2 regions of the Pannonibacter anstelovis genome follow, and region 2 is predicted to be linked to the other one. Evidence: predicted binding sites of a transcription regulator. Region 2 holds the regulator's gene; the other holds the start of a gene.
What was found. The regulator HrcA, encoded in region 2, represses chaperone genes, less so after heat shock. The targets are predictions, from matches to a motif close to GTTAGCACTCNCNNNNNGNGAGTGCTAAC.

Region 1 (15,442 bases), on a different contig from region 2:
GTTGCGGGCTCCGGCACGCCCGAACCATCCCGGTCCGGCGTACGCGGCCAGATCAGACGCTCGGGCCGCACTCTTTCGCCGTAACGCTCGCCTACAATATCCGGCCAGCTGGCAACCAGATCGGCCGAGGCGAAGCCGCGCTTGCGGAAGACAGGCTCCATCGCCTTGCCAATCAGATCGGCAAGCGGGCGCGACTGCACCCGTCCCTGTCTGCCCGATCCGCCCAAGCTGCTCATCACTCTGCCCAGTTCACCTTGCTGCGGGCGCACTGTGCCCGCATCTGCCTCGCAAACTCCTCCCTGCAGTTTGCGCCGAAATCAAGACCAGCAGCTTAACGTCAGAATACCGCGGCATTTTCACCCGCTTTTCCCCAGCTCCCGCACTTGGGCAGCCTTGATTTACCGCCAGTCCCGGCCAAGCTTTGCGCCATGGACGCATCAGCCCCTCCCCTTCCGCAGGCAAACGCTGCCGCTGCACGTGCGCAAGAGCTTCTTGCCTGGTATGACCGCAACGCCCGGGCCCTGCCCTGGCGTGTGCCACCGCATGAGCGCGCCGCCGGTGTCGTGCCGGATCCCTACAGGGTGTGGCTGTCGGAGATCATGCTGCAACAGACCACCGTCGCAGCCGTAAAGGATTACTTTCTCGCCTTCACCGCCAAGTGGCCAAAGGTCACGGATCTGGCAAACGCTGAAACCGATGACGTGATGAAGGCCTGGGCCGGGCTCGGCTATTACTCCCGCGCCCGCAACCTGAAGGCCTGCGCCGAAAAGGTTGCCTTTGAACTGGATGGCCGCTTTCCTGAAACGGAAGAAGGCCTCAAGGCGCTGCCGGGCATAGGCCCCTATACGGCTGCTGCCATTGCCGCCATCGCCTTTGACCAGCGCGCTGCCGTGGTGGACGGCAATGTGGAGCGCGTTCTGTCGCGGCTGCACCTGATCGAAGAGCCTCTGCCGGGCGCAAAGCCCGCCATCCGTGCGGCGATGGATGCCCTGACACCGCCTGACAGACCCGGCGACTTTGCTCAGGCCGTGATGGACCTTGGCGCCACCATTTGCACCCCGCGCCGCCCCGCATGTGCCCTGTGCCCCTGGAGCGCGCCTTGCAAGGGCCGCCGCCAGGGCATCGCCGAAACCCTGCCGCGCAAAGCTGCCAAAGCGGAAAAGCCGACGCGGCGGGGCGCGGCTTTTGTCATGCTGCGGGAGGGCGATAGCGCTCTGGCGCTGCGCAAGCGCCCGCCCAAGGGGCTTTTGGGTGGCATGGCCGAAGTGCCCGGCACGGTCTGGAGCACGGATTTTGCCGAAGAAATGGCGCTTTCGTCCGCCCCCCTCAAGGCCCTCTGGCACCAGCATCTGGGCGTTGCCACCCACACCTTCACCCACTTCCATCTGGAGGTAACGGTTTACAGCGCCACATTGCCCGCAGGCACGCCTCTTCCCGAGGGCTGCTGGTGGTCGGTACCCGGCGATTTGGAAGGTGAAGCCCTGCCGACCGTAATGCGCAAGATCATCTCGCACGCGAGGCGTTAGAGGCCGAGGACCAGGGCTATTTTCCCTGATTGATCAATACTTTAAGATTCTACTTGCTTTTTCCATGCCGTCAGGATTGATCGCGCACCATTTCGCGTCGATCAGAAAGCTATCGGCACATGTTCAAGCATACGATGAAGGACGTTTTCACCCCTGCCGAATGTGCAGAAATCATAGCCCTCGCCGAGAATGTGGAGATGAAGGACGGGGGCTTGGTCGGCGGCATACAGCACAACATCCGCCGTGCAAGAATCTCCTGGCTCGATGATCAAGGCAGCGCTGCCTTCGTCATGAACCGCATTCTGGAGACGGTGGCCACCGCCAACCGCGAGGCCTTCCAGTTCGACATCACCGATTTTCAGGAGCGGCTGCAGGTCGCCGCCTACGACGAAACGGATGAAGGCCACTATGACTGGCACTCCGACATTGGCGATGGCGCCATCGCCCGCCAGCGCAAACTTACAATTGTCGTCCAGTTGAGCCAGCCAGACCTCTACACCGGCGGCAGCCTCGACCTTGATCTGGGCAGCGCCAAATGGTCGGCACCGAGAGAACAAGGCTCTGCGACGCTTTTTGCCAGCTTCATGCTTCACCGGGTTACCCCGGTCTCCAGCGGACGCCGCTATTCATTGACATGCTGGTGTCACGGTCCATCATTCCGTTGATGCGTCTCCATACCGCGGCACAGGAAAAACTGCATTTTCACAACCGCAGGGACTGGACACAAAACATAGAACCATTCTAATGTAGATCCAGTTCAACCCCGCTGAATGAAGTGAGTCTCATCATGAAGGGCAATCCCAAGGTCATCGACTGCCTCAACGAGGCCCTGTTCCTCGAACTGGGCGCCATCAACCAGTATTGGCTGCATTACCGCTTGCTGGATGACTGGGGCTATACGCGCCTCGCCAAGAAGGAGCGCGCCGAGTCGATCGAAGAGATGCAGCATGCGGACAAGATCACGTCGCGCATCATCTTCCTCGAAGGCCACCCCAACATGCAGAAGCTGGCTCCCCTGCGGATTGGCCAGACCATCAAGGAAGTGCTCGAGTGTGACCTCGCCGGCGAATACGACGCCCGCACCTCCTACGCCAAGTCCCGCGAGATCTGCCGCGAGGAAGGCGATATCGTTTCCATGCAGCTGTTCGAAGAGCTGCTGAAGGACGAGGAAGGCCACATCGACTTCCTCGAAACCCAGCTTGAGCTGCTCGGCCGCATCGGCGAAGAGCGCTACGGCATGCTGCAGGCAGAACCGGCCAACGAAGTCGGCGAATAAGTATCAGGCCCCAGAGACCCAAAAGAAGCGCGCTGGCCCAGGCCGGCGCGCTTTTTTGTTGGTGCAATTCTGTTTCCGGCAAGCCAGCCGCCCACACCCCGCCATCCCGGACGCAGCGAAGCGAAGATCCGGGGCCCGTCATACCAAGGCTTTCGATGCTGACGCATCACGCCTTGAAAAGGCTCAAGCGCCGCACGGGCTTAACCAGCTCTCGATGAGTCGTGCTCATCGAGAGCTGGTATCAGGCGGTCACGGCCCAGGCCACCCGACAGATCCCGGCACAAGGCCGGGACGGCGCAGGTGGATACTCAGAGGAAACAACTCGAGCCGCTTACGCGGCGCCATCTCAGCTTGCGCGCTTACGCGGCGCCATCTCAGCTTGCTCGCTTACGCGGCGCGGGTGCAGGCATGCCCTGGAGAACTTCGGCGCGGACGGGGCGCGGCGGGGAGAAGAGATGCCCCTGCGCCATGGATACATCAAAGTCCAGAAGCTCCAGAACCTGCGACTCCGTCTCCACATGCGAGGCAATCAGCGTCATGCCGTAGCGGTGCAGCAGATTGCCGAAATCGCCCGGATGGATATGCCCGTGCTCGGAGCTGCGGCGGCCAATGAGATAATCCGCATGCAGCTTGGCATAACGGAAACCTCGCTCGGCCAGTGACTTGAAGTCCATCTTCAGGTCATGGATCTGGTCGATAGAGAAATGGAAGCCGATTTCGGCCAGCGCGCCGATGCTTTCCATCTCGACAACGCCCATCTGCGCCACATCATCCTGCGTGAACTCGAGGATCAGCAGATCGCTGAAGCTCTTGTTGTTGCGCACGAACTCCAGGAAACCGGGGAAGAACGTCTCGTCTGCCAGCGAAATGGAGGAGACGTTGCAGAACAGCGCCGCATCGCGGTTTCGTGTTGTCAGGCGGCGGATCACCTGCACGGAGCGGAAAAGCAGCAGATTGTCGATGCGCGGGATCAGGCCGGAGCGGATCGCCTCCGGCAGGAAGACGGCAGGCTCCAGAACCTGATCGTTGCCATCCCTCAGGCGCGTGAAGGCTTCGTAATATTTTACCCTGCGCTGCGGCAGGGTGACGATTGGCTGCAGGAAAAGATCCACACGGTTGGCATTCAGCGCCGAGCGGATCATTTCACGCATGGCCGGATCGGCCTTTTGCGAGACAGGGGCCTGCGGCTGGAATGCCGGACGCTGCGGCTCCGGCTCGTTGCGGAAGCCAGACTGCTCGAAACCGCCGAACACAGGTTCGATCCGCCCGCCGGGCATCTGCTCCGGCTGGTGCTGATGCAGCGCATGCTGCGGCTCGTGCTGGCGCTGCGGTTCGGGAGCGTGATGCCCCTGATGCTGCGGCTGATAGGCTGGCTGCTGCGGGGCAGCATAGCCCTGCGGCTGCTGCGGCGCTTCCTGGTAGTAGGGCTGCTGATACTGTTGAGGCTGCTGGGGAGCAGCCAGCTGCGGCTGCATGTGCTGCGGCACCGGCTCATAAGGCTGGCCGTGATACGCAAGCCCCTGTGCGGGAGCCGGGCCGCCAATGGCGCGCTGGTCCTCGATGCGGGTTTCCATGTCAGACATGGCTTCGGCCATTTGCTTGACCAGCGTGCCCAGCACCTCGATCTCCGCAAACAGCGGATCGATTTCCTCGCGCGTGCGGCGCGGAATGGTGTGTTCAACTCCGGTCAGGCGGCCCTCAAGGTTGTTCACATCCTCGTCCAGCTCAAGCAGCCGGTCTTCCAGACGCTCGACAACGTCGCTGACTTCGCCACGGTCACGGCCGCGGCCCAGCACAACCTGCACCACGATCATCGTGCACATCAGCGCAAGCGACAGCGACAGCGCTTCCCCCGGCGGACGGCCAAACTGATAAACGAGCACAGCAGCGGCCGACAGGGCAATTACGCCCATGCAGATCAGAATGATGATGGTCGCTAAACGCCCCATGCCTTTGGCCGCACTACCCCGAATCAATACTCTGTTAACGATTTTGCCCGAAAGCCACGGCAGTTCCGACTCTCAAAGCCAGCCTTTACGGGGAAAACTTTGCCTAGTTCTGTTTAAAGCGCATTAATAATGGTTAACGGACTACCCGGAAGCCCCGCTTGCCAGGCCCGGCGAAAAACCCTTGCAATTCCGCTCAGGCTCCATAGCCTTCTCATGGAGGGGCTGAGATGGGAGGCCCGCAATCTCTTGAACCAGGAGGAGATTGGCGGAGGTGGAAGGCCAGCTAACGAAAGACAGAGAGCCGCAGTCCGGTGCCGCGCCACCCGGGCCGAGCAGTGATCCGCCCGGCACCCCAGCGGAGACGGAAGACGTGATCTGCCGGGATATCATCCGCCTCACCTTGCACAAGATCACGCAAAGCCCGGAATTTGCGGCCTCCATTCAGCTGCGGCAATTTCTGACATTCGTGGTTGAAGCCTCGATCGCAGATCCTCCCGTGCCTCTGAAGGGCTATACCATCGCCACGCAGGCGCTGGGACGGGACGACAGCTTCAACCCGGCGACCGACCCGATTGTGCGGGTCGAAGCGGCGAGGCTTCGCAAGCGCCTTGAGGATTATTATGAGGGCACCGGTCACAACGACCCTGTCCGCATCATCATCCCCAAGGGCAGCTATCAGCCCGGTTTTCATCCTCTCACACAGGAGGCGCGAAAAGCGGAAATGCCTGGCGGCAAGGAACCTGTCCCTGCCATTCCGGAGGCCCAGCCAGCCGGCGAGGCAGCACCTGCGCGCCCTCTCGACGGACAGCACTCCCTCACCGCAACGCTGCCATCCAGCACAGACAAGCCGGGCTTCCCGGCGTTTTTGCTGCATCCAGCAGTCTTCTTTCCGCTGATGGCTCTTGCCTTCGCTGCGGGCTTTGCAGCGGCCCGGCTGTAGGTGCAGCGAAGCAGAAATCGCAGAGGCATCAACAGCCTGCAGCAGCCGCAAATTTTCACGAGCTATCAAAGCCGTCACTATTTGCGCCTCTGACAACGCTTTGTTTACCACGTTTGCACAACACTCCCCTGACAGTTCAGACAAGACCTGCCTGAAGAAATCTGACAAGAGCGGGAGTAACCCGGGGATGGGGAGCCTTCCGGACCTCATGAGGTCCATTCATGTGCGCGTTCTTGACGCAAACCCGGCGGATGCAACACGTGCAGCCACCGTTTGTGCGCGGTTGAGCAGCCCCGTCGCCGAGCCGCTGGTCTATTCCGACCCGCGCCAGTGCCTCGATGCGCTAAGCGACGCTTCGGCCGATGTGCTGATCATCGACATCGAGACTGCCGGTGGAGACGAGGCATTGGCCCGTTTCGCAGTGCGCAGCCCCGGCGCGATCATCATCGCCACCAGTTCCCACGGCTCTGTTACACAGGCCATGAATGCCATGCGCGCAGGAGCGCATGATTTCATCGCCAAGCCCTTCACGCTGGATGCACTGCTCAGCAAGGTGCAGGCTCAGCTTGATGGCCGCCGTCCGCAAGTGCAGCCCCAGGCCGCACGCCGTGACACCCCGGCCATGCGGCAGCTGGACCCGGCGTCCCGCGTGCCCATCGGCCGCTTCACCGGCACCTCGCAACTGATGACGGGCGTCTACAATCAGATCGGCCGCCTTGCGCCGTCCGATGCTCCGGTCTTCATCACCGGCGAGTCCGGCACAGGCAAAAGCCTGTGCGCCGAAGCGATCCATGTTCTGTCCGGCCGCGCCGGCAACCGGTTTGTCGCCATCAACTGCGCCGGGCTTTCGGTGGAGCGGATCGATACGGAGCTGTTCGGGGATGGCAGCGAGGCCTATCCGGGCGCTGCGGCGCAGGCCGCCGGCGGCACACTGTTCCTCGACGAAGTGAACGAACTGGACCTGTCGCTGCAGGCCAAGCTTCTGCTGCTGCTGCAGGACAAGGGGCTGGCGAAGTCAGAAAATGGCACTCCGTCCAGCCTGCGCATCATGTGCTCGTCCAGCCGTGATCCGCTGGCGGAAGTCGCCACGGGCCGACTGCGCGAAGACCTTTATTACCGGCTGAACGTTCTGCCCGTGCATCTGCCGCCCCTGCGCGAGCGGCGCGAGGACATCCTGCCACTGGCACTGGAGTTCCTGATCCGCTTTGCCGGAGAGGACCGCAGATCCTTCCGGGGCTTTGATGCCGATGCGGAAGCACGGCTGGAGGCCTATGCCTGGCCCGGCAACGTGCGCCAGCTGGAAAACACCATCCGGCAGATCGTCGTGATGAACAACGGCACGGCGGTTACCTATGACATGCTGCCGCATTTCATCCGCGAAAGCTCTGCCCGCGCCCGCCTCGGGAGCGATGAAGCCCGCGAGCGCCGCCGCCCCGCACGCGGCGCCCGGCCGCTGGCTGCCATAGAGCCCCTGTGGGCGCAGGAGCGGCGGATCATCGAAGATGCGCTTGACGCCTTTGACGGCAATATCGCGCTTGCTGCCGCGGCGCTGGAGATCAGCCCCTCGACCATCTACCGCAAAAAGCAGTCCTGGTCGGAACGCACTGCTGCCATGTAAGCGCAGGCGGCGCGGCGCAAGCCCCGAAAGTCCGAAAACCCGAGTCCTCCGGCCATTCAGCCGGAGGATTTTTTCATTTGGTCCGGCATTGACAAGGCCCGCAGGCACTCCTAAATCGGGGTCTGTTAGCACTCGCTGTTGAGGAGTGCTAACAAGACGCGGGGTAACCCGCGATCTCTCGAGCCATCAACATTATGGATTGCGTGCTGCTTCATATGGGGGCACGCCGCATGAGAGGAAAGAGCCAAATGACGTTTCGTCCGCTGCACGACCGTGTCGTTGTTCGTCGCGTAACCTCCGAAGAGAAGACCGCCGGCGGCATCATCATTCCGGACACCGCCAAGGAAAAGCCGCAGGAAGGCGAAGTCGTCTCCGTCGGCGCTGGCGCCCGTAAGGACAACGGCGAACTGATCCCGGTTGACGTTAAGGCTGGTGACCGCGTGCTCTTCGGCAAGTGGTCCGGCACCGAAGTCAAGATCAACGGTGAAGACCTGCTGATCATGAAGGAATCCGACATCATGGGTGTGATCGCCTGATCAGGCGGACCTCCGGATTTCAATGACATCAACCCAAATTAGAGTGAGACGATAAAATGGCTGCCAAGGACGTAAAGTTCGGTGCTGATGCCCGCGAAAAGATGCTGCGCGGCGTCGATATCCTCGCAAACGCCGTCAAGGTGACCCTCGGCCCGAAGGGCCGTAACGTGGTCCTCGACAAGGCCTTCGGCGCTCCGCGCATCACCAAGGACGGTGTGTCGGTTGCCAAGGAAATCGAGCTGGAAGACAAGTTCGAGAACATGGGCGCCCAGATGGTGCGCGAAGTGGCCTCGAAGACCAACGACATCGCCGGTGACGGCACCACCACCGCCACCGTGCTGGCCCAGTCCATCGTCAAGGAAGGTGCCAAGGCTGTTGCCGCCGGCATGAACCCGATGGATCTGAAGCGCGGCATCGACATGGCTGCTGCCGAAGCCGTGAAGTACCTGGTGTCGGTTTCCAAGAAGATCACCACGTCTGAAGAAGTTGCTCAGGTCGGCACCATTTCCGCCAACGGCGACGTGCAGGTTGGCAAGGACATTGCCGAAGCCATGCAGCGCGTCGGCAACGAAGGCGTGATCACTGTCGAGGAAGCCAAGTCTCTCGAGACTGAGCTGGAAGTCGTCGAGGGCATGCAGTTCGACCGCGGCTACCTGTCCCCGTACTTCGTCACCAACGCCGAGAAGATGCTCGCCGAGCTGGAGAAGCCCTACATTCTCCTGCACGAGAAGAAGCTCTCCAACCTGCAGGCCATGCTGCCGGTTCTTGAAGCTGTGGTGCAGTCGGGCAAGCCGCTCCTCATCATCGCTGAAGACGTCGAAGGCGAAGCTCTGGCGACCCTCGTCGTCAACAAGCTGCGCGGCGGCCTCAAGATCGCTGCCGTCAAGGCTCCGGGCTTCGGCGACCGCCGCAAGGCCATGCTGGAAGACATCGCCATCCTGACCGGCGGCACGGTGATCTCCGAAGACCTCGGCATCAAGCTGGAGAGCGTCACGCTCGACATGCTCGGCCGCGCCGAGAAGGTCTCCATCTCCAAGGAAAACACCACCATCGTTGATGGCGCTGGCTCCAAGGACGACATCGCTGGCCGCGTTGCACAGATCAAGGCGCAGATCGAGGAAACCACCTCGGACTACGACCGCGAGAAGCTGCAGGAGCGTCTGGCCAAGCTGGCTGGCGGCGTCGCCGTCATCCGCGTTGGCGGTGCAACCGAGATCGAAGTGAAGGAAAAGAAGGACCGCGTCGACGACGCACTGAACGCGACCCGTGCGGCCGTCGAAGAAGGCATTGTCCCGGGCGGCGGCACCGCGCTCCTGCGCGCCAAGGCTGCAGTCGAGAAGCTGACCTCCGACAACGCTGACATTCAGGCAGGCATCAAGATCGTCCTGCGCGCTCTTGAGGCCCCGATCCGTCAGATCGTCGAGAACGCCGGCGTGGAAGGCTCGATCGTCGTTGGCAAGATCCAGGAAAACAGCAATGTTTCCTTCGGCTTCGACGCTCAGACCGAGACCTATGTCAACATGATCGAAGCTGGCATCATCGACCCGACGAAGGTCGTGCGCACTGCCCTGCAGGACGCCGCTTCCGTCGCTGGCCTGCTGATCACCACCGGTGCCATGGTTGCCGAGCTGCCGAAGAAGGACGCTCCGGCAATGCCGGGCGGCGGCATGGGCGGCATGGGCGGCATGGACTTCTAAGAAGTCCAAACGCTTCAGAATAAGGAAAGGGCGGTCTTCGGGCCGCCCTTTTTGCATGGCGCCCATCAGATTAAGTCCTGTGCCCGCCACGCGGGCACGGGGGGCGGCATGGACTTCTAAGAAGTCCATCAGCCTCGGAATACGGAAAGGGCCGCCCTAGGGCTGCCCTTTTTGCATGGCCGCCCCACAAATCACTCAGCGGATTATATTCACATTCCTCCCCCGCAAGCGTCCTTCAAGGCAGGACAGCAGGTGCCGGGATGGTCATGAATATTCAGGAAATTCTTGCCGATAGGTCGGTCTGGACCTCGGACTTCATGGAAGCCACGGCCCATCTCGGGGCGCATGTGGCGGAGCCGTTTCTGACGACGGTCAATCTGGTGACGATCCACCAGATGACGCGGGCAGCGAAGATCGGGCTGGTCACCGCCTGGCAGGAGGACCCGGGCCTTGCGGAGGATCTGGGGGCGAGCTGGGCGTGGAGCCTGGAAGACCGGCACTATCTGGTGCGCGCCCTGCGGCTGGAGCGCGAGCGGCATCTGGGGCTGAATTATTTCCCCTTCGAGGTGGATGGCATCCGCAGCCTCATCGCGGCAGCAGAAGCCGCCTCCCACGGCCACCGGCATGTCCATCCCGTCTTCGTGCTTTACACCAGCTTTACCGGACCGGAGCACCGCATGAGCGAAGGCTGCCTCTTCATCGATGCCCGGCGCATGCAGGACTTTCTGTTCAACCGCAACCGGCTGACGCTGCACCCTGCCATAGTGACACTTGAGGAGGCACGGCATGCCGGCGCCCGGCCCTGGTATGAAATGTTTCCGCTGAAGTGAGGCCAGCGGCTCACGCGCCCTGCCCTGTCTGCGTCAAGGCAAGAGACAGACAACCGCAGGGAGCCACCCAATGTCTCTTACCGACGTTCTCAAAGACCAGTCCACCTGGACCTACAACATCATGAAGGCCTCTTCCAATCTGGGCGAGGTGATCCGGGAAGACGCGATCACAAGCGTCAATCTGGCCGTGATCAACGACCAGTCCATCGCCCAGAACCTTGGTCTCGGCACGACAAGCCTTCAGGGTGCCAAGCTGGAGATCGAATTCGGCGGCGACTGGATCTGGAACTACAAGGGCTCCGTTCTGCTGGTGCAGGCGAAGAAACTCGATGTCGTGAACAAGTTCCCATTCTACACGATCGACATCAACCAGATGAACACGCTCATTGCCACAACAAAGAACGGCTACTTCGGCGACACGCCTGCAATACCTTTCTATGTTTTCTACAATAGCTTCGCGGACGAGAACCCTGCCAACTTCGGATGTACCATGATACATGCAATAACATTGCAATCAATGCTGGCCCAGACCGGCCAGATCAATCAAAAGACCGCGCAAATTTCTCCGGCACAGATGAAAACTGCCGGCTGGGCGCCATGGTGGCAGATCTTTGCGTGATCCGGTCCATGCCATAAAGACCGGCCCGGCCTTTTCCGCCGGGCCGGAATGATCCTTGATTTCTCAGCCCCGCGCCGGAATATTGACTGCCTTCTGGCTGGCCGGACGGGCCATGCAGGTCTCGAACCAGCGCAGCACGTTCTTGCGGGCTGCAAGGTCAACGTGATCTGCCGCTTCATAGAAGCCGGAGATGGTGCGAAGCCAGGGCCATGAGGCCATGTCGGCAACGGTATAGTCCGGGCCCATGATGAACTCACGGCCCTCAAGACGCTGATCAAGCACGCCCAGCAGGCGCTTCACCTCGTCACGGTAACGCTCGAACGGGCGGCGGTCCTCATATTCGCGGCCAGCGAATTTGTGGAAGAAGCCGAGCTGTCCGGACATGGGGCCAAGGCCGCCCATCTGCCACATCAGCCACTGGATCGTCTCATACTTCCCGGCCGGATCCTTCGGCAGAAACTTTCCAGTCTTTTCCGCAAGATAGATGAGGATGGCGCCGGATTCCCAGATGCCAAAAGGCTTCCCATCCGGGCCATTGGGATCAATGATCGCCGGGATCTTGTTGTTCGGATTCAGCGACAGGAACTCAGGCGTCATCTGGTCATTGGAGCCGAAGTCCACCAGATGCGGCTCATAGGCAAGCCCCGCCTCTTCCAGGAAGGCGCTGACCTTGATGCCGTTCGGCGTCGGAAGAGAGTAAAGCTGGATACGGTCAGGATGCTGGGCCGGCCACTTCCGGGTGATCGGAAAATCCGCAAGGCTTGTCATGTTCGGGCTTTCACTCTTGTGCGATAAGGCGGGAGGGGAGATAAGACGCGAGGCAAGGCGCCCCACGGATCTAACTTAAGCATCCTGTGCGTGCTGCCAAGCCCATGCCCCGTCAGTTTTCCCGAACCTGCGGCCGATAAGTGTCCGCATATCACGAGAGGCCCTTGCCATGATGGATGAAGACCGCGTCGTGAATCTGGAAATCGGCCTTGCCCATGCCATTCGCACCATCGACGATCTCAACGCCGTGGTCATCGAGCAGGGCAAGCAGATCGAACGGCTGACGCGCAAGCTGCGGGAAATGACGGACCAGATCGACGAGCTGATCGAGACGGGTATTTCCGCCCATCCCGTCACCCGCCCGCCGCATTATTGAGCGCAAAAACTCAATTGTTCACGAAGCCATCGATCATCGAGACGATGGACTGGCTTTGCGCAGTGGCTGCGTCCGCATTCGGGTTCGTTACCGGGAACAGATTGAAGAAATCGCGGGCGTAGTATTCATTGCCGCTGGCGATCTGCGGACCCGTAATGGCGTAATTGTTCGTCGCAAAGGAGGCCGTCTGCTGGTATTGGCCAAGCCAGTCATACTTGTTCCAGATCGTTGCTCCCGGAACAGGCGCACCCAGCGACGCAAAACTCTGGGCGGCGTACCAGTTTGCCAATGCGCCCGGCGCGATCAGCGTGTGTCCCGTATGCACCCGGCCCCGCGTATCGGGAGCCAGCGCAAGGCTTGCAGGATAGGCGGGCCCCGTTCCCTGGGCAACGGCAACCTGGCTGGGCTGAATCCGGAAGTCCATCAGGCAAAGCGGCCGCAGCCGGTTGTTGACCGCAGAAGGCAGAATGGAAGTCTCCCAACCTGTGTCCTTATGCGCCCAGAACGTACCGGCAAGAGCGCCTGAGTTCACATAATAGACTCCGGTTCCACCACTCGCCTGCGCCGTGACATTCATATCCTGAAGATCATCCGTCGAAATGGTCTGTGCGACAGTCTGCATGGCCTGCAGTGACGTCTGAAAATCTGTGAGCGTCACGCCAAGCCGGACAAAGACATAGAACCGGCTGGTGTAAACCGGACCACACACATGCTGCATGTTTGTGGTCAGGGCGGCACGCGGATTGGTGATCTGACCGATCATGCCCCCCACCGCAAAATACAGACGGGTCCGGGCCGTTGTTGCCAGAAGGCCGCTTCGGTGGAGAGGCCTGAATCTCGTCGTATTGTCCGATCCTGCAAGCCCGTAATAGACACTGGGCAGCTGACCGGCCTGGATCGCCAGATGATCCTGATAGTTGCCTGTCTCCGCCCTCGGATCGAGACGAACCGTCCCAAAGCCAGCATTGTTTGCATTGATCATCTGCAGGGTGGCATCGTTTTGTACCGGCATGGGCTGGTCCTCATGACTGCGGGAGGCTGCGCCTCCCGATATGGACAGGGTCATGAGTGAAGACGCGCCCGCCAGAAAGCTGTGACGGATCAGCCTTGCCCGGAGGATAGAGGCCGCTGTGCCGCCGCCATGGTCAGCAGAATGCCGACGGGCAGCAGCAGTGCATAGAAACCGGACTGCATCATCCCGAAGCCCCCCATCAACCCGCCGCCGACGAAGGCCAGTATCACCTGCGCGTGCCGGATGGCGCCCGCCCGGGCGTCAGCCACCTGACCGGGCGCCGCCGGTGCCGTGGAAAGCCAGCCGGAAACCAGGCCGGCAATCAGGCGCATTGTGTTGCCGGTCATGAAGGTTGTCGGCGCGTGATAGCTCAGCAGCTCGCTCATGATCACGTTCTGCAACGACATGGCGAGGGTCGAGATCATCACGGCGGCGATTGTCGCAAGCGCCAGGGGATGCTCCAGTGGCCCGGCCAGCACTGCCACCAGCATGAACACTATCAGCAGCACCGCTTCCAGCACCAGCAATGGCGCCAGCCGCAGGTGCCCGGCCGCTTTCAGGCGGACGATCAGTTCGTACCAGCCAAGTGTTGCGGCAAAGAAGGTCGCGAGCACCACCAGCTTCAGCTTGGCGTCATCTGGCAGGGTAAAGATCTCCGTGCAAAGCACGACAAGCGTGCCCGTGACGAAGGCGGTGAAGGTGTGGAACAGGCCAAGGACGCAGATGACGTCGACATAGCAGGCACAGAATGCCAGCATCATTGCGGTCAACGGCCGGGCCGGATCAAACGGCCCCTGGCGGCTCATCCTCTCGCCGGTCATATGTCGCGTTCCCGTTGTCCCTCAGCCGTGCTCACATCCCTGCCTGCACGGCTCACCTGCGTTGCCTACACCCTGCCCTGCATCCCATTAAGGAGTTGTTGACCACCACACACGAGGTTCAGACGGGCACTTGGAAACAGGTTCAAACCGGTCTTCTCAGGTGATTGACCCCATGCGCCGTCCATGGCATAAAGCGGCCATCATCAAGAGAAGGGCTGGCGCCCTCGCCAACCTGCCCGGCCGGGCAAGGTGGTCCCCGCAAAGGGATGTGGCCATGGAGAAATCCAGGGCAACCAAGCGGTCAGAACGTCAATGCGCCAGTCCTCCTCGGGCAACCGATGGAGGATTTTTTTAATGTCGAGAAGAGAGAGAAACGCCGTGAACGCATCCGTCCAGATTGTCCTGGCCGGGGCACAGCTGAAGGACCTGGCCGCGCCTGCCGCCCGTTCTTCCCTGACCGCCTCGGAATTTTATGTCCTGCAGCGCCTGCGTCAGTTGAAACTGACCGCCGCGCTCCGCCGTACACATGCGCCGCTGACCTCAGAGATGCGCAAGACACGGGTGGAAGGGCTGATCGCATTGTGGAACACGGGTTGTTCCAAAGCGGTCGACGAGAGCCTTTACGCCGATCTCGAGCGTCGCGCCCGGCAGACCCTTCCCGGCTGATACGCTGCGGAAACCGCTCCCGAACCACGCTATTCTCACGTGCCATGGCTGATTGCCGTGCGCTCCGTGCTGTTCCGCCTGCTGCCAAGCAGGCCGCAAGCCGGTCAGGCCCGCCTGACCGGCTTCTTCCTTTTATTCATCATGCCATTATTCGCCGTGCCATGAGAACAGTGGCGAGGTTCCCGGCAGCGGGCCCGCCTTTGCGTGTATCACCCGCCGCAGGTCAGCACTCCGCCGGAACCGGACGCGGACGGCCATCCTCATCCACGGCCACGAACGTGAACATAGCCTCGGTTACTTTTTCCCGCTGGCCATACCGGTGGCGCAGAGCCCAGGCTTCCATGTTGATCTCCATGGAAGAGCGGCCAATCCGGCCAACACGGGTGTAGATACACAGCACATCGCCAACATGCACAGGGCGGATGAATTTCATCCGGTCGATGGCAATGGTCACCACGCGCCCCCCGGCCCGCTGGCCCGCGGCGATGCCGCCCGCAAGATCCATCTGCGACAGCACCCAGCCGCCAAAAATGTCGCCAGATGCGTTGGTGTCGGCCGGCATGGCCATGGTGCGAAGGGTCAGGTCACCGGTTGGCTGTTCGGTTTCTGCGTCCGAAGTGGCTGTCACATGGCTCTCCATGAAAGACGGTGGGGAGGAAAATCAGAGGGTTGCAGCCTGCTTGAGCACTTCCGGGCGCTCAAGGCAGTAGTATCCGGAAATACGGCTGATGGTGCCGAGCCGCTTCCAGTCGTTCAGCACGCGACTGACATTCTCGCGCGCGGCGCCTGCCATATTGGCAATCTCGGA
Region 2 (15,442 bases):
TGTCGAGCAGCTTCACGTCGAGAAACACCTCGATGCCCTCGCCCGCCAGCTCTTCGGCAAGTTTCAGCCCGCCAGCAAACTGCAGCTCCATGCCGATCTTGTAGACCCCGACGGCGCCCTTCGTCGCCGCAATCAGCGCCCGCGCCTCCTCAACCGTGGGCACATCCAGCGGCAGCATCAGGCGGTGAGTGGCGGACTTGGGGGCAAAGCGGCTGGAGGCGGCCATCCGGGTTTCCTTTCATGGTGGCGTGAGGCGTTGCCGCTTCCTAGCAGGCCCGTTGCAGCAACGCCAGAACCGCGCAACTTCCCGGCTTCGATGATCTGGCAAAGAAGTCTCTGGCCAGATTGCCCATTTGTGTTTCCATGCGTGGCACCGCCTGCTAAAACGGCGCGGTTTCGCCAGGCAGGTAGTAAGGCTGGCCGATGGAAGGATGACAGATGCGCACAGCGGCAATCTCGCGCAACACCAAGGAAACCCGCATTGACGTCGAGATCAATCTTGATGGCACCGGCGCCTATGACGTGGCGACGGGGGTCGGCTTCTTCGACCATATGCTGGAACAGCTTGCGCGCCATTCGCTGATCGACATCAAGGTGCGCGCCGAGGGCGACACTCATATCGACTTCCACCACACGGTGGAGGACACCGGCATCGCGCTGGGGCAGGCCCTGTCTCAGGCGCTGGGGTCCATGTCCGGCATCACCCGCTATGCAGACACCCATCTGGCCATGGACGAGGCGCTGACGCGCTGCGCGCTGGATGTGTCCGGCCGGCCCTTCCTCGTCTGGCAGGTGGAATTCTCCCGTGACAAGGTGGGTGAGTTCGACACCGAACTGTTCGAGGAATTCTTCCGTGCCTTCGCCATGAATGCGGGCATCACCCTTCATATCGCCAATATCTATGGCAGCAACTGCCACCATATCGCAGAAACCTGTTTCAAGGCCGTGGCGCGTTCGCTGCGCAAGGCCATCGAGATCGATCCGCGCCAGGCGGGCCGCGTGCCAACCACCAAGGGCCAGCTTGGCGGCTGAGGAGGCAGGGCAATGAGCACATACATGGTCATGCTGCCGCCGGAGGCGGAGGGGCGCAGCCTGACGCCTGCTATGGCGCAAAGGGCGGTTTTCGTGCGCGACGGTTTCTCCACCCCGGCGCTGGTCTTCACCGGCATCTGGATGCTGGTGCACCGGCTGTGGCTGCCGTTTCTGGCCTATCTCACCCTCTCGCTGGTGCTGGAGCTGATCGCCCAGAATTTCATCCAGTCAGCGCCCGGCGTGGTGGCATTTCTGACCGGTGTTCTCATCGGCCTTGAAAGCGGCAACCTGCGGCGCTGGTCGCTGGAGCGCAAGGGCTGGATCTTCGCCGGTGTTGTCACGGGACAGGACAGAGAAGAGGCCGAGCTGCGCTTCTTCAACGCCTACCGCCCGGCCCAGCGCCCGGTGGAAACACCGGCTGCCCCGCAGCCGCAGGGCTTCGTGCCGCGCTTTGGCCGCGAGCAGGTGATCGGCCTGACGCTGTCCGGCTCCGGATTTGCCGGCTCGGGGTTCACAGGAGAAAGTGCAAGATGACTGTCGCCATCATTGACTATGGCTCGGGCAACCTGCGCTCGGCTGCCAAGGCCTTCGAACGGGCCGCCCGTGATCACGCGAAGGTGCCGGATGTGATCGTCACCTCCGATCCGGAACAGGTGCTGAAGGCAGACCGTATCGTCCTGCCGGGCGTCGGCGCCTTTGCCGATTGCCGCCGGGGACTGGAAGCCGTCGAAGGCATGCGCGAAGCGCTTGAGGAAAGCGTGCGCCGCAAGGCCAAGCCCTTCCTGGGCATCTGCGTCGGCATGCAGCTGATGGCCTCCCGCGGGCTGGAATTCGAAACGGTGGAAGGCCTCGGCTGGATCGACGGCGATGTCACGGCGATGCAGCCGTCTGATCCTTCGCTGAAAATCCCGCACATGGGCTGGAACACGATCAGCGTGCATCCGCAGTCCCACCCCGTGCTGAAGGGTCTGGCCACCGGGCCGGACGGGCTGCATGCCTATTTCGTCCATTCCTTCCATTTCGCCTGCGCCCGCCCGGAAGACCGGCTGGCCACCTTCGACTATGCCGGCACCTTCACCGCAATGGTGGCGCGCGACACGATGGTGGGCACCCAGTTTCACCCGGAGAAGAGCCAGCGGCTTGGCCTTGGCCTCATTGCCAACTTCCTTGACTGGAAGCCCTGAGGCCCGGCTTTCACGCCCGATGCACGACCAAGGCGCGGCAGGCGCCGCAAGAGAGACATTGCCATGATCCTTTTTCCCGCCATCGACCTCAAGGACGGCCAGTGCGTGCGCCTGAAACTGGGCGACATGGACCAGGCCACCGTCTTCAACGACAATCCGGCGGCGCAGGCCAAGGCCTTTGAAGATCAAGGCTTTGAATATCTGCACGTGGTTGACCTCAACGGCGCCTTTGCCGGGGAAAGCGTCAACGGCGCGGCGGTGGAAGCCATTCTTGGCGCAACGAAGAACCCAGTGCAGCTGGGCGGCGGCATCCGCACGCTCGCCCATATCGAAAGCTGGCTGGCCAAGGGCATCACCCGCGTCATCCTCGGCACCGTCGCCGTGCGCGACCCGGAGCTGGTGCGCGAGGCCTGCCGCAAGTTCCCCGGCAAGATCGCCGTCGGCATCGACGCCAAGGGTGGCCATGTGGCGGTGGAAGGCTGGGCGGAAACCTCCGAACTCACCGCCGTGGACCTTGCCCGGCGCTTCGAGGATGCCGGCGTTTCGGCCATCATCTATACGGATATCGACCGGGACGGCGTGCTGAAGGGGCTCAACATCCCCTCGACCCTGGAACTGGCGGCTGCCGTGTCCATTCCCGTCATCGCCTCGGGCGGCCTTGCCTCCATTGAAGACATCAAGCGCCTGCTGCAGCAGGACTGTGCCATCCTGGAAGGCGCCATCTCCGGCCGCGCCCTCTACGACGGCCGCCTCGACCCGGCCGAGGCCATGGCCCTGATCCGGGCGGCAAGGGAAAGCTGAATCAGATGAAGGGGTTGGGACTTTTTGCTTAAGCCTATGAAAAAGCTTGACAAAATCTAAAACTCCCTTATCTTTGAACCAAATGGATTGGGGGTTCCCGGTCGGCGTCAGGCTCTGGAGTAATCCGGGGCCTTTCGCTTTTCAGGCGAAGATTCCGCGCCCCTTCGCACCCAGAGAGGTGCCGCCGATCATCTTTCTGGACAGGATCTCGAAAGCCCGGTTCGGCTGATCCTTGCGGAACACACTGAGGGCCATGGGCCTTGCGGTGAGATCGGCAATCTGCAAGCCAATCGAATTGGATTTCTTGTCGAGAAAGATCGCCTCGAAGCCAGGCATTGGCGTCCGGATCTGGTTGTCTCCGGCAATGATGCGCCGGAAGGCCAGTTCAAGCTCCTGATCCTCCCGGGGCCCGCGTTTCTCGAAGATGAAGAACGTCCGCTTGCCGGTTTCCTGCTTTGCCTTCAGAAACTGATGGATCTTCACGAGACAGATTCCAAGGGCGATGGCGTAGGGATTGTCCGGAAAGAAATCCAGCTTAAGCTCACTTTTCAGAATGGCGCACCCGGCGATCCGGAAGGACGAAGCCTCGATGCAGTCCGACACATCTTGCAGGAAGCTTTCGCGCAGCCTCTGATCAGTGAAAAGCCTGAAATCGCCCTTCTGCTTTCTGATCTCGTGCTCGTGCAGAATGACCGCATCATGGCCGAAGTAGTGGAACTTGATCCGCTGGAAGCGGGGAACGATCTGGCTGCAATAGCTTGATTTTTTGAAGCCACAGAGCGACAAGGCAAAAACTGGAAAGTTCACGTCAATGGACGTCAGCGAATGATCGCCGCTTTCGTCTGCATAGAAGATGTAAGAGCTGTCTGCCTCTGCCATTCAGATTCCATATCTGCGTGGCTATGAAATTGCAAAGGCCCGCGCATGACCCTCAAGGCCCGCATCATTCCCTGTCTCGACGTCAAGGACGGCCGTGTCGTCAAGGGCGTCAACTTTGTTGATCTGGTGGATGCCGGAGACCCGGTGGAGGCGGCCAAGGCCTATGATGCCGCTGGCGCCGACGAGCTGTGCTTCCTCGACATCACCGCCAGCCACGAGGGGCGGGACACGATCTTCGACGTGGTACGGCGCACGGCGGAGGCCTGCTTCATGCCCGTCACCGTCGGCGGCGGCGTGCGCACGGTGGAGGATATCCGCAAGCTGCTGATCGCTGGTGCCGACAAGGTGTCGATCAACACGGCGGCGGTCAACAATCCGGATTTCGTGCGCGAGGCTGCCGAGAAATTCGGGGCCCAGTGCATCGTCGTCTCCATAGACGCCAAGCAGGTGAATGCAGAAGGCGAAGCACCCCGCTTCGAGATCTTCACCCATGGCGGGCGCAACGCCACCGGCATCGATGCCGTGGAATTTGCCCGGAAAGTGGTGGAGCTGGGTGCGGGCGAGCTGCTGGTCACCTCCATGGACCGGGACGGCACCAAGTCCGGCTACAACATTGCCCTGACGCGGGCGATTGCCGATGCGGTGCCGGTGCCGGTGATTGCCTCGGGCGGCGTCGGCACGCTTGATCATCTGGTCGAGGGCGTGCGCGATGGCCATGCGACAGCCGTTCTGGCCGCCTCGATCTTCCACTTCGGCACCTACAGCATCGGTGAGGCAAAAGCCCACATGGCTGCCGCAGGGATACCTATGCGAATGGATACCTGATTTCGGCTGAAATCCGGTGTAAGTTTCACCTGTTACGGGAAAAGACAGCTCTGATGACCGCATTCACTCTCGCCGACCTGGAAGCCATTGTAGCGGCCCGTGCGGCGAGCGACGATGATATGTCCTACACCCGCAAGCTGGTGGGCAAAGGCGTTGGCAAATGCGCCCAGAAACTGGGCGAGGAAGCCGTTGAGGCCGCGATTGCCGCTGTGCAGGGCGACCGGGACGGCCTCAAGGGCGAGGCGGCGGATCTTCTGTATCACCTCATGGTGGTGCTGAAGGTGAGCGGCGTAAGCCTTGACGAGGTCATGGCGGAACTTGCCGCACGCACCGGACAGACCGGTCTTGAGGAAAAAGCCTCACGGCCCGCCAGCTAGAGCATTTCAGCTGGCACCGTTCTGGCGCATCACAAGCGCATCCGGACCAGAAAGGCCCGCATGCAAGCCCTTGGAACAACCGGGACAGAGCCGCCCATGGACCAGACTGTCACCCGCCCCGAGACCATGGACCTGTCGCCGTACAGGGTCTTCACGGAAACCGAATGGTCCCGGCTGCGTGCCGATACGCCCATGACGCTGACCTCTGCCGAGGTGAGCGAGCTGCGGGCGCTGAACGACCCCATTTCCATGGCGCAGGTGGAAAGCATCTATCTGCCGCTATCGCGGCTTCTGGCCTATTACGCCGAAGCGACGCTGATCCTGCATCAGGCGACGAAGCGCTTCCTCGGCGTGGCGGAGAGCAAGACGCCCTTCATCATCGGCGTTGCAGGTTCCGTGGCAGTCGGCAAGTCGACCACCTCGCGCATCCTGCGCGCCCTGCTTGCCCGCTGGCCGGCGAGCCCGAAGGTGGATCTTGTCACCACCGATGGCTTTCTCTTCCCCAATGCCGTGCTGGAAGCGGAAGGCCTGATGCAGCGCAAGGGCTTTCCCGAAAGCTTTGACCGCACCGCGCTTCTGACCTTCCTGTCAGACATCAAGGCAGGCAAGCGCAACGTACGGGCGCCGCTCTATTCCCACTTCTATTACGATGTGATGCCCGGCCACTCGGTCACCATCGACCAGCCGGATATCCTCATCGTCGAGGGCCTGAATGTGCTGCAGACGCGGGAACTGCCCAAGGATGGCCGCGCCGTGCCCTTCGTTTCGGATTTCTTCGACTTCTCGGTCTATATCGACGCGCCGGAGGACATTCTGGAGACCTGGTATGTGGAGCGCTTCATGCACCTGCGCGAGACCGCATTCCGCGATCCCGGCTCCTATTTCCACCGCTACTCCCGGATCACGGACGAAGAAGCACTGGCCACGGCGAAGACCATCTGGACCAATATCAACCTTCTGAACCTCAAGGAAAACATCCTGCCGACGCGCCCGCGTGCCGATCTGATCCTGACCAAGGATGCCAATCACCGGATTTCAAAAGTCGCCCTGCGGCGCATCTGAAATCCGGGCAAAGGCCTGACTGCGCTCACCCCCGTCCGCAGAAGACGTCGTAGAGGCCCGGGCGGGACCACGTGACGTTGTCCCGCTGTCCCTGCAGGACATAGCCGTTCGCTTCATAGCGGAAGCCTGCCCCGCCATTGACGCGCGGCAGCGTGACGGAGACCTGCCCGAACTCGGTCACCATGGCAACGCCCCGGGCGGTATCATAGACGACCTGCAGGTCGATACCGGCGGTGCAGATATAGTTCGTGGTGCTGACATTGCCGACGGGCGCGGGTGGCAGCAACATGCCCGGAGTCTGAAGCTGAGGTTGAGGCTGCACGGGCGGCGCGGGGGTGAAAGCCCCCTGCGGCAGGCCTTGCGGAACCGGCATGGTACTGCCACTCGGCTGTCCGATTACAACGGTCTGCTGCGGCTCGCGGCTGATGTAGATCCCAAGACACTGGCCCACATCGGTCGTCACGAGCCAGGCGTTGGAGATGATGGATTCCTGGTCCAGCACCTGCCCTGGCTCGAGGCGGGCGTAGAACTGCTGGATGCCGGAATAATCGATCCAGAACACATCGATGGGGCCGCCCCGGGCATTGCGGAACAGCATGCGGCCCCGGAAGCCGCCATCCAGTGACCGGATGCCACCAAGTTCAGTGCAAGCCAGATCTCCCGTGCCACCCGCCATGGCCGGGTTGGAGCTGGGATCCACGATCTGGTCCGGCAAGGCGCAAGCTGCCGCGAACAGGCGCACCGCCTTGGCGCTGCCCTTCAGGGAAACCGGCGTGACCGCCCCCTCGACAATCACTTCCAGCACGGACTTGCGCGCCATCACATCCCAGACGGGATCGGTGGCTGCGACGGTAAACTCCGGCAGGGAGCGTCCCTGCGGATTGTTCGCATCGGAACCCGAAGCGTCATAGCTGGTGTAGAATTCTTCCGACTTCAGCGCCACCGAGACCGGGCTGCCCTGCGAAACCGGCGCGGCAGTCTGGGGCACACTGACGGTAATGAATCCGGACTGCGGCGTGCAGCGGGCGGTGAAATCTGCATCTGCACCTTGCGCCGGGCCATGCACGAGCCGCGCCATCGTCGAGCCAAGTTCGGTGCCAGTGACTGTCCATTCCCGTTCAACTGGCGCGGCGGGCAGTACGGGGCTGTCCAGAGGCGGCAACTGACCTTGCGGCTGTGACGGTTCAACAGGCGTCTGTGCCTGAGTTTGTTCCTGAGCCTGGGGCTGGACCGGCGCCTGCGGCGGCATTTGAACCTGCGGCTGGGTCTGGGTTTGGGGCGCTTGCGCCGCAGGAGCCGTTGCGACGGGTGCCTGCGTGCTCTGGTTCTGAGCTGGCTGCGAGGAGGATGAGCCCGAGGGGCTGGCCGGCGCCGGGGTGACGCCCGCACCGCCGACGACCCGCGGACGGCCGGTAACGTCCTTCTTCACGTCAACCGTCACCGCGCCGCCGGAGGCACAGATATCGGCACTCTCGCGCAGGACGCGGCTGTTCTCGAGCGTGATTTCAAGCTCGACCTGACAACTGACCGTGGAGGGATCGACGGCACCGGTGACAGTCTCGACCACAGCACCTTCAATGCCACGGGAGATAATCGGGCGGTAACGCTTGTTGACCAGAATGGAGCGGATGCCCGGCTCGGCTGGGACGACCTGCACCCGGATCTGCTCCGGCAGACTTTGGGCGAAGACAGGCTGCGCAGGTAACGTGGCCGCCAGAAGCGTCAGAAGTCCGGCCGTCACGCCCCGCGCACCGCCGCTGAACACCCACCCCATGTCGTCCCTCATCTTCATGCGTTTGCACACGTCCGGGACAAGCCCGGCGCGAGCCGCTTTTAGCCTTGCCGGGCCACTCACGGCAATATCGCAAACACTTGGGGCGGGATTTTGCTCACGCGAGACCCGCGCCCAAAGCGCTGGAAGTGCCCCAGCGCTATCAATTGCATCTGGTGCGAGGCTGACGGCCCGGCTTCTGCCACGGCTCTGGGACGCTGACGCATCATGCCTTAAGGTTGCTCATGCGCCGTGAAGGCCTGATCAGACCTCAATAGCCACCTTCGTTGAGGTCCGGTATTTAGCGCGGCGCGCGCTTGGCCAGAATCCGCTGAAGCGTGCGCCGGTGCATGTTGAGCCGGCGTGCCGTTTCCGAAACGTTACGCTCGCACATTTCGTAGACGCGCTGGATATGCTCCCAGCGGACACGGTCAGCGGACATGGGGTTCTCCGGCGGCATTGCCTTCTCATCGCCCTCACGGGTCAGCGCGGCAAAGACCTCATCCGCATCGGCAGGCTTGGAGAGATAGTCGATGGCGCCGAGCTTCACCGCCGTCACCGCCGTGGCGATGTTACCATAGCCCGTGAGGATGACTGCGCGGGCGTCGGGGCGGCTCTCGCGGATCGCCTCGATCACATCCAGGCCGCTGCCATCTTCGAGACGCATATCGACCACGGCGAAAGCTGGCGCACGGACGCCCACCTTGGCGATTGCCTCTCGCACGCTTTCCGCTGTTTCCACTTCGAAACCGCGCTTTTCCATGGCCCGGGCAAGGCGCTGGTTGAAGGCCTTGTCGTCATCAACAAGCAGAAGGCTTTTGTCTTCCGCCTCAATCTTGCGAAGCTCTGTGTCACTCATGGGTGCCGTCCTGCATTTACAGACGTGATCAGCTCCGCTGCCAGCATGGTGTCTGGCCGCTCACGGAGCCCCTCGCTCGTGAATAGTGTCCTTTATATGGCCAGAAACCGCGGCCGGGTCCATATCCGAGCCGCCCTCAATGCTGCTGCGGGGCCAGGAAATACGCACGACAGCCCCGGTTTCGGGGGCAGGGCGGTTCTCCAGCATCAGCCGCGCACCGGTCCGTTCAAGCAGGGTTTTCGCAATGAAAAAGCCAAGTCCGAGGCCTCCCCCGGTCTGGGAACGGGAGGCCCGGGAGGAAATGTAAGGTTCGCCGATCCGCGACAATACGTCCGGGGTAAAGCCGGGCCCGTCATCGCGGATCTCGATCCTGACGGTCCTCTGATCCCATGCGGTTTTGACCTGAACGGCAGACGCAGCAAAATCCACTGCGTTTTCAAGGAGGTTGCCGAGGCCATAGCGAATGGCCGGATTGCGCACGCCCACCGGCTCCGGCTCCTTGCCGGCAAAGTCCACATTGATGCTGATGCCGAAGCCGCGGTGGGGCTCCACCACTTCCTCGATCAGCTGCGACATGGGCATGCGCTGGAACAGCTGGTCCTTGTCGCTCGACAGGGTGGTCAGCTGGCGCAGGATATCACGGCAGCGCTCCGCCTGCGCACGGATCAGAACCACATCCTCGCGGCGCTGGTCCCCCTCGTCAAATTCCCGCGAGAGTTCCTTGGCCGTCAGAAAAATCGTTGCCAGAGGCGTGCCCAGCTCGTGGGCGGCGGCGGCGGCAAGGCCATCGAGGGCATTGAGATGCTGTTCTCGCGCCAGAACCAGCTCGCTGGCGGCCAGCGCATCGGCCAGCTGGCGTGCTTCCACCGCAACGCGGAAAGCATAGACGGCCATGAAGGCGAGAGAACAGACAAGCGCCATCCAGATACCGACCGAATACACATCCGGCAGCGAGAAGACATGAGGCTCCGGCCAGGGCAGCGGCAAATGGATGAAGGCCAGCAGCGTGGCGCAGACCGTCACCAGCAGGCCCAGCATCAGCGTCAGGCGGCCCGAAAGGCCGGTGGCCGACACCATCACCGGCGCCAGCAGCAGGAAGGCGAAGGGATTGCCTAGGCCGCCGGTGAGGAACAAGAGGCCGCTCATCTGCAGGATGTCATAGGCCAGCTGCCCGGCCGCCGCCCAGTCCGGCAGGCGTTTGGCGGAAGGCGAGCGGATCTTCAGGAAGACATTGAGCCAAGCCGAACAGGCGACCAGCGCAAAGGCGGGCGCGGAGGGCACCGGATAGCCCAGCCCCAGCTGCACCACGAGCAGGGCCACGGTCTGGCCCGCAACCGCCAGCCAGCGCAGGCGCACCAGCGTATCCAGGCTGAGCCTGCGGTGGGAAAGGATGAAACCGGATTCAACTGGATCGTTCATGGCAACTAACTGGGCCGAAATCCGTGCCGTGGCAAGCCCTCTCCCTCTGTGTCCACTCACCGCAGTATGCCCAGGCCTCTTGTGTGAACAGGTGCTCGCGTGCTAGCCAGCCTCTCCAGATGGTGTTCTGCGACCGATGAGCGGGCACCGGCTTGCCGCTTGATGGTCCGGAGCATTGTGCCGGGCCTGAAACTGAAAGACGGATACGAGACAGATGACGGACATCAACGAAGGTGGCGCCGCGGCGCAGGGCAGCGATGCACAGGGTGGCGAAGCACCGGGCCTCAGCATCCTGGCGCAGTACATCAAGGACCTGTCCTTCGAGAACCCGAACGCACCGCGCTCGCTGCAGCAGGGCGAACAGCCAAAGCTCGACATCTCGGTGAACGTCAGCGCCCAGCCGGTCGCCGATGGTCATTTCGATGTGGTCCTGTCGCTGAGCGCCAAGGCCGAGCGCCCGAACATGGTCATGTTCAACGTGGAGCTGGTCTACGGCGGCCTGTTCCGCATCAACGGTGTGCCGAACGAGCACCTGCACCCCTTCGTCATGATCGAGTGCCCGCGCATGCTCTTCCCGTTTGCGCGCCAGATCCTGGCCGATGCGACACGCAACGGCGGCTTCCCGCCGCTGATGCTGGACCCGATCGACTTCGCCCAGCTCTACCGCCAGAACATGGCCAACCAGGAAGCGGCTCCGGTTCCGAACTGATCCGGACAGCCATTTCCGGCAAGACTTCAGGCCGCAGCCCATCCGGGCTGCGGTCTTTGCTTTTCAGGTGTCAGCGTTCCTCTTCCAGCAGCTCCGCCCAGGTCTTCGGATGATCGCCGTTGAGCGGATTGGCGGGAGAGCGGCGGTAGTTGATGGTCTCGAAACGCATGGCCAGCGTGTCGATCATCAGCAGCCTCCCGGTCAGGCCGGAGCCGATGCCGGTGATCTCCTTGATGGCTTCCAGCGCCTGCAATGTTCCGGCAAGGCCAGTCAGCGCCCCCAGAACGCCGGCCTCGGCGCAGGTCGGCAGATGCCCTTCCGCCGGGCGCTTCGGGAAGAGGCAGCGGTAGGTCGGATTGGGTGTGCCGTCTGCGCCGGTTTCATGGGGTTTCAGCAGGGTGATGGTCGTGTCGAAGCGCCCCACGGCAGCGGTGACCAGCGGCTTGCGGGCAAAGAAGCAGGCATCCGACACCAGATAGCGGGTGGCGAAATTGTCCGAACCGTCGATGACGAGATCATAGCGCTGGATCAGCTGCATGGCGTTGTGGCCCGCAAGCCGCACCGGATGCGGCTCCACGGTCACATTGGGGTTGAGCCGGGCAATCGCTTCGGCAGCGCTTGACACCTTCGGCTCGCCCAGATGCTCCGTGTCGTGAATTACCTGCCGCTGCAGGTTGGACAGCGATACCGTATCATCATCGACGATGCCCAGCGTCCCCACGCCGGCCGCCGCCAGATATTGCAGCACCGGTGCGCCGAGCCCGCCCGCGCCGATGACGAGAACACGCGCGGCCTTCAGCTTCTGCTGACCCGGCCCGCCCACCTCCTTCAGCACGATGTGACGGGCATAGCGCTCCAGCTCTGCGGGAGAAAACATGACGGTTCCTGTCTGTATCTGAAAGGCCTGTCAGCCGAGCATGCGGCTGACGAGGCGGGCCGTGTAATCCACCATGGGGATCACCCGGGCATAGTTGAGGCGGGTCGGGCCGATGACGCCCAGGACGCCGACGATGCGCTGCTCCCGGTCCCGGTAGGGCGAGACGACCAGCGACGAGCCGGAGAGCGAGAAGAGCTTGTTTTCCGAGCCGATGAAGATGCGCACCCCGTCCCCCTTTTCGGCAAGGCCGAGCAGCTGGATGAGGTCGCGCTTGTTTTCAAGATCGTCGAATAGCAAGCGCACCCGCTCCAGATCCTCCGCCACGTCCACATCGGTAAGCAGGTTCGACTGGCCGCGGACGATCAGCGTGTCGCCCTCGCCCCCCTCGCCTGCCCAGACTGCCAGGCCAGCCTCGACGATCTTCTGGGTGAGGCTGTCCAGCTCAGCCTGGTTGGCCTCGCGCAGGCGTTCCAGTTCGCGGCGCACATCCGACAGGGTCCGGCCCTGGATCTGGGCATTGAGATAGTTGCCCGCCTCCACCAGCGCCGACTGCGGCAGGCCGGAGGGCAGATCGATGATGCGGTTCTCCACCGAGCCATCCTCACCCACGAGAACGGCAAGGGCTTTCAGCGGTTCAATGCGGATGAACTCGATCTGGCGCAGGCGCACATCCTGCTTGTGAGTCAGCACCACACCTGCCCCGCTGGAAAGCCCCGACAGAAGCTGGCTCGCCTCCGTCAGGACATGCTCCATCGTGCCCTTGGTGTGGCTGGAGGCGCGCACCTGAACGTCGATGCGCTCGCGCTCCTCCTGTGAAAGGTCCCCCACCTCGAGCAGCGCATCAATGAAGAAGCGCAGGCCCGTTTCGGTCGGCAGGCGCCCGGCGCTGGTGTGCGGGGAATAGAGCAGGCCCAGATGCTCCAGATCAGCCATCACGTTGCGTACGGAGGCCGGCGACAGCGACATGCCGAGGCCGCGCGCCACATTGCGCGAGCCGACCGGCTCGCCGGTGTCCAGATAGGTCTCGACGATGGATCGGAAAATCTCGCGGGACCGCTTGTCCAGATCGCTCAGGCTCACGTATCCAACCTCATCCTCTGCCGGGTTTCGTGTGCTGCCAGCTTCGGGCAATTCACGGCTCTTCTGCAAGATATAGGACCAAAATGGCCGCAGAGTGCAAGCAGGCCTTTACGGCTCTCGGGTCTCAGGGCTACAAGCGCGGAAAGATCTGTGGGCCAGTGCGCCGCAGCGGCCATTTTCAAGTCAGGAGCCAGATATGCGTCCGTCCAAACGTGCTGCCGATGAACTGCGGTCCGTCACGCTGGAGCGTGGTGTTTCCAAGCATGCCGAGGGCTCCTGCCTGGTGAAGTTCGGCGACACCCACGTCCTGTGCACCGCCAGCCTGGAAGAGCGCGTGCCCTCCTGGCTGCGCGGCCAGAACAAGGGCTGGGTGACGGCCGAATACGGCATGCTGCCGCGCGCCACCGGCACGCGCATGCGCCGTGAGGCGTCCTCCGGCAAGCAGTCCGGCCGCACCCAGGAAATCCAGCGCCTCATCGGCCGCTCGCTGCGCGCCGTGGTCGATCTGGAAGCCCTCGGCGAGAACCAGATTTCCATCGACTGCGACGTGATCCAGGCCGATGGCGGCACCCGCACGGCTTCGATCACCGGCGCATGGGTGGCCCTGCATGACTGCATCGAATGGATGCGCGCCCGCGAGATCGTCAAGAAGCCGGTGCTGAAGGACCATGTGGCCGCCATTTCCTGCGGCATCTACAAGGGCAACCCGGTGCTGGACCTTGACTATGAGGAAGATTCCGCTGCCGAGACCGACGCCAACTTCGTGCTGACCGGCGCGGGCGGCATTGTCGAGATCCAGGGCACGGCGGAAGGCGCCCCCTTCTCCGAGGAAGAGTTCAAGGCACTGCTGGATCTTGCCCGCGGCGGCATCGGCCGCCTGATCGACCTGCAGAAAATGTCCATCCTGTGAGGCACCCCATGGCACACCGCAAGCTGGAGCCGGGCCGTCTGGTCGTGGCCACCCACAACGCCGGAAAGCTGCGCGAAATCCGCGAGCTGCTCGGCCCCTATGGGTTCGATGTGGTTTCGGCCGGCGAGCTGGACCTGCCGGAACCGGAAGAAACCGGCACCACCTTCGAGGCCAATGCGGAGCTGAAGGCCCGTGCGGCAGCAGAGGCCTCCGGTCTGCCGTCGCTGGCCGATGACAGCGGCTTCTGCGCGGCCGCTCTCAATGGCGATCCTGGCATCTATTCCGCCCGCTGGGCCGGTCCGGAGAAGGACTTTGCCATGGCCATGCGCAATGTGGAAGAAAAGCTGCAGCAGGCAGGCGCGGTGACGGCGGAAGCCCGGCGCGGCTCCTTCGTGGCCGTGCTCTGCCTTGCCTGGCCTGATGGCCATGCGGAGTTTTTCCGCGGCGAAGTGGAAGGCCAGATTGTCTGGCCGCCGCGCGGCACGAAAGGCTTCGGCTACGACCCGATGTTCCAGCCCGACGGCCATGAGCGCACCTTCGGTGAGATGACTTCGGAAGAAAAACACGGCTGGTCCAGAACCACGCCTGCCCTGTCCCACCGTGCCCGCGCCTTCACCCTGTTCTCGAAGGCCTGCCTGGAGCAAGAATGACCACCACCCCGGACGGCGGCTTCGGCATCTATGTGCACTGGCCCTTCTGCGCGGCCAAGTGCCCCTATTGCGACTTCAATTCCCACGTCCGGCATCAGCCGGTCGACCAGGACCGCTTTGTTGCGGCCTTCGAGCGGGAGCTGGCGCATTTTGCCGCCTGGACGCCAAACCGGACGGTGCAGTCGATCTTCTTTGGCGGCGGCACGCCGTCGCTGATGCTGCCGCGCACGGTGGAGCGCATTCTGGAAGCCATCGCCCGCCACTGGGCGATCGATACGGACGTGGAAATCTCGCTGGAAGCCAATCCCTCCAGCGTTGAGGCGGAACGTTTCCGGGGCTACCGGGCAGCTGGCGTCAACCGGGTATCTCTGGGCGTGCAGGCGCTCAACGATCAGGACCTGCGCCAGCTCGGCCGTCTGCATGACGTGGCCGGGGCTTTGCAGGCCATCGAGATTGCCCGCGAAACCTTCCCGCGCTTGTCCTTCGACCTCATCTATGCCCGGCCCGGCCAGACAGTGACCGGCTGGGAGGCAGAGCTGCGCCAGGCGGTGAAACTCGCCGCCGATCATCTGTCGCTCTATCAGCTGACCATCGAGGAAGGCACGCCCTTCTTCAACCTGTATCAGGCGGGCAAGCTGATCGTGCCAGACCCGGATCTGGGAGCGGAATTCTACGAGCTGACGCAGGATCTGACCGCTGATCTCGGCCTGCCGGCCTATGAAGTGTCCAACCACGCCCGTCCCGGCGCGGAATGCCGCCATAATCTCGTCTACTGGCGCTACGGCGATTATGTGGGCGTCGGGCCGGGTGCCCATGGCCGCCTGTCGCTGGGCGCCACCAAGCGCGCCACAGCCATCGAGCGCCATCCGGAAACATGGCTTGCCCATGTGGAAGAGCGCGGCCACGGCATGGTGGAGGACCTGCCGCTGAGTGACGAGGAGCAGGGCGATGAATACCTGCTGATGGGCCTGCGGCTGATCGAGGGCGTCGACATGCGCCGCTACGAG

Region 1: the regulator HrcA is predicted to act here: its motif matches at 7,434-7,462, upstream of groES (co-chaperone GroES).

The regions. Positions count from the first base shown of each region.
Region 1 covers NZ_JBAKBF010000002.1:103,223-118,664, reverse strand. Annotated here, with positions in the region: gene V6L75_RS03360 (DUF721 domain-containing protein) at 1-236, opposite strand, end outside; gene mutY (A/G-specific adenine glycosylase) at 429-1,526, shown strand; gene V6L75_RS03350 (2OG-Fe(II) oxygenase) at 1,646-2,191, shown strand; gene bfr (bacterioferritin) at 2,314-2,802, shown strand; gene V6L75_RS03340 (EAL domain-containing protein) at 3,177-4,751, opposite strand; gene V6L75_RS03335 (hypothetical protein) at 5,122-5,691, shown strand; gene V6L75_RS03330 (sigma-54-dependent transcriptional regulator) at 5,900-7,309, shown strand; gene groES (co-chaperone GroES) at 7,558-7,845, shown strand; gene groL (chaperonin GroEL) at 7,902-9,542, shown strand; gene V6L75_RS03315 (hypothetical protein) at 9,809-10,372, shown strand; gene V6L75_RS03310 (hypothetical protein) at 10,443-10,991, shown strand; gene V6L75_RS03305 (glutathione binding-like protein) at 11,055-11,759, opposite strand; gene V6L75_RS03300 (SlyX family protein) at 11,929-12,135, shown strand; gene V6L75_RS03295 (hypothetical protein) at 12,146-13,147, opposite strand; gene V6L75_RS03290 (YoaK family protein) at 13,237-13,968, opposite strand; SAM-I-IV-variant riboswitch at 14,164-14,275, shown strand; gene V6L75_RS03285 (hypothetical protein) at 14,347-14,634, shown strand; gene V6L75_RS03280 (acyl-CoA thioesterase) at 14,858-15,274, opposite strand; gene V6L75_RS03275 (Crp/Fnr family transcriptional regulator) at 15,296-15,442, opposite strand, start outside.
Region 2 covers NZ_JBAKBF010000003.1:234,700-250,141, forward strand. Annotated here, with positions in the region: gene pyrF (orotidine-5'-phosphate decarboxylase) at 1-226, opposite strand, end outside; gene hisB (imidazoleglycerol-phosphate dehydratase HisB) at 439-1,032, shown strand; gene V6L75_RS06385 (DUF2628 domain-containing protein) at 1,045-1,566, shown strand; gene hisH (imidazole glycerol phosphate synthase subunit HisH) at 1,563-2,216, shown strand; gene hisA (1-(5-phosphoribosyl)-5-[(5-phosphoribosylamino)methylideneamino]imidazole-4-carboxamide isomerase) at 2,280-3,017, shown strand; gene V6L75_RS06400 (DUF3800 domain-containing protein) at 3,159-3,896, opposite strand; gene hisF (imidazole glycerol phosphate synthase subunit HisF) at 3,942-4,721, shown strand; gene V6L75_RS06410 (phosphoribosyl-ATP diphosphatase) at 4,775-5,098, shown strand; gene coaA (type I pantothenate kinase) at 5,195-6,160, shown strand; gene V6L75_RS06420 (hypothetical protein) at 6,186-7,952, opposite strand; gene V6L75_RS06425 (ActR/PrrA/RegA family redox response regulator transcription factor) at 8,233-8,790, opposite strand; gene V6L75_RS06430 (ActS/PrrB/RegB family redox-sensitive histidine kinase) at 8,851-10,209, opposite strand; gene secB (protein-export chaperone SecB) at 10,424-10,918, shown strand; gene V6L75_RS06440 (HesA/MoeB/ThiF family protein) at 10,989-11,795, opposite strand; gene hrcA (heat-inducible transcriptional repressor HrcA) at 11,826-12,875, opposite strand; gene rph (ribonuclease PH) at 13,072-13,785, shown strand; gene rdgB (RdgB/HAM1 family non-canonical purine NTP pyrophosphatase) at 13,794-14,435, shown strand; gene hemW (radical SAM family heme chaperone HemW) at 14,432-15,442, shown strand, end outside.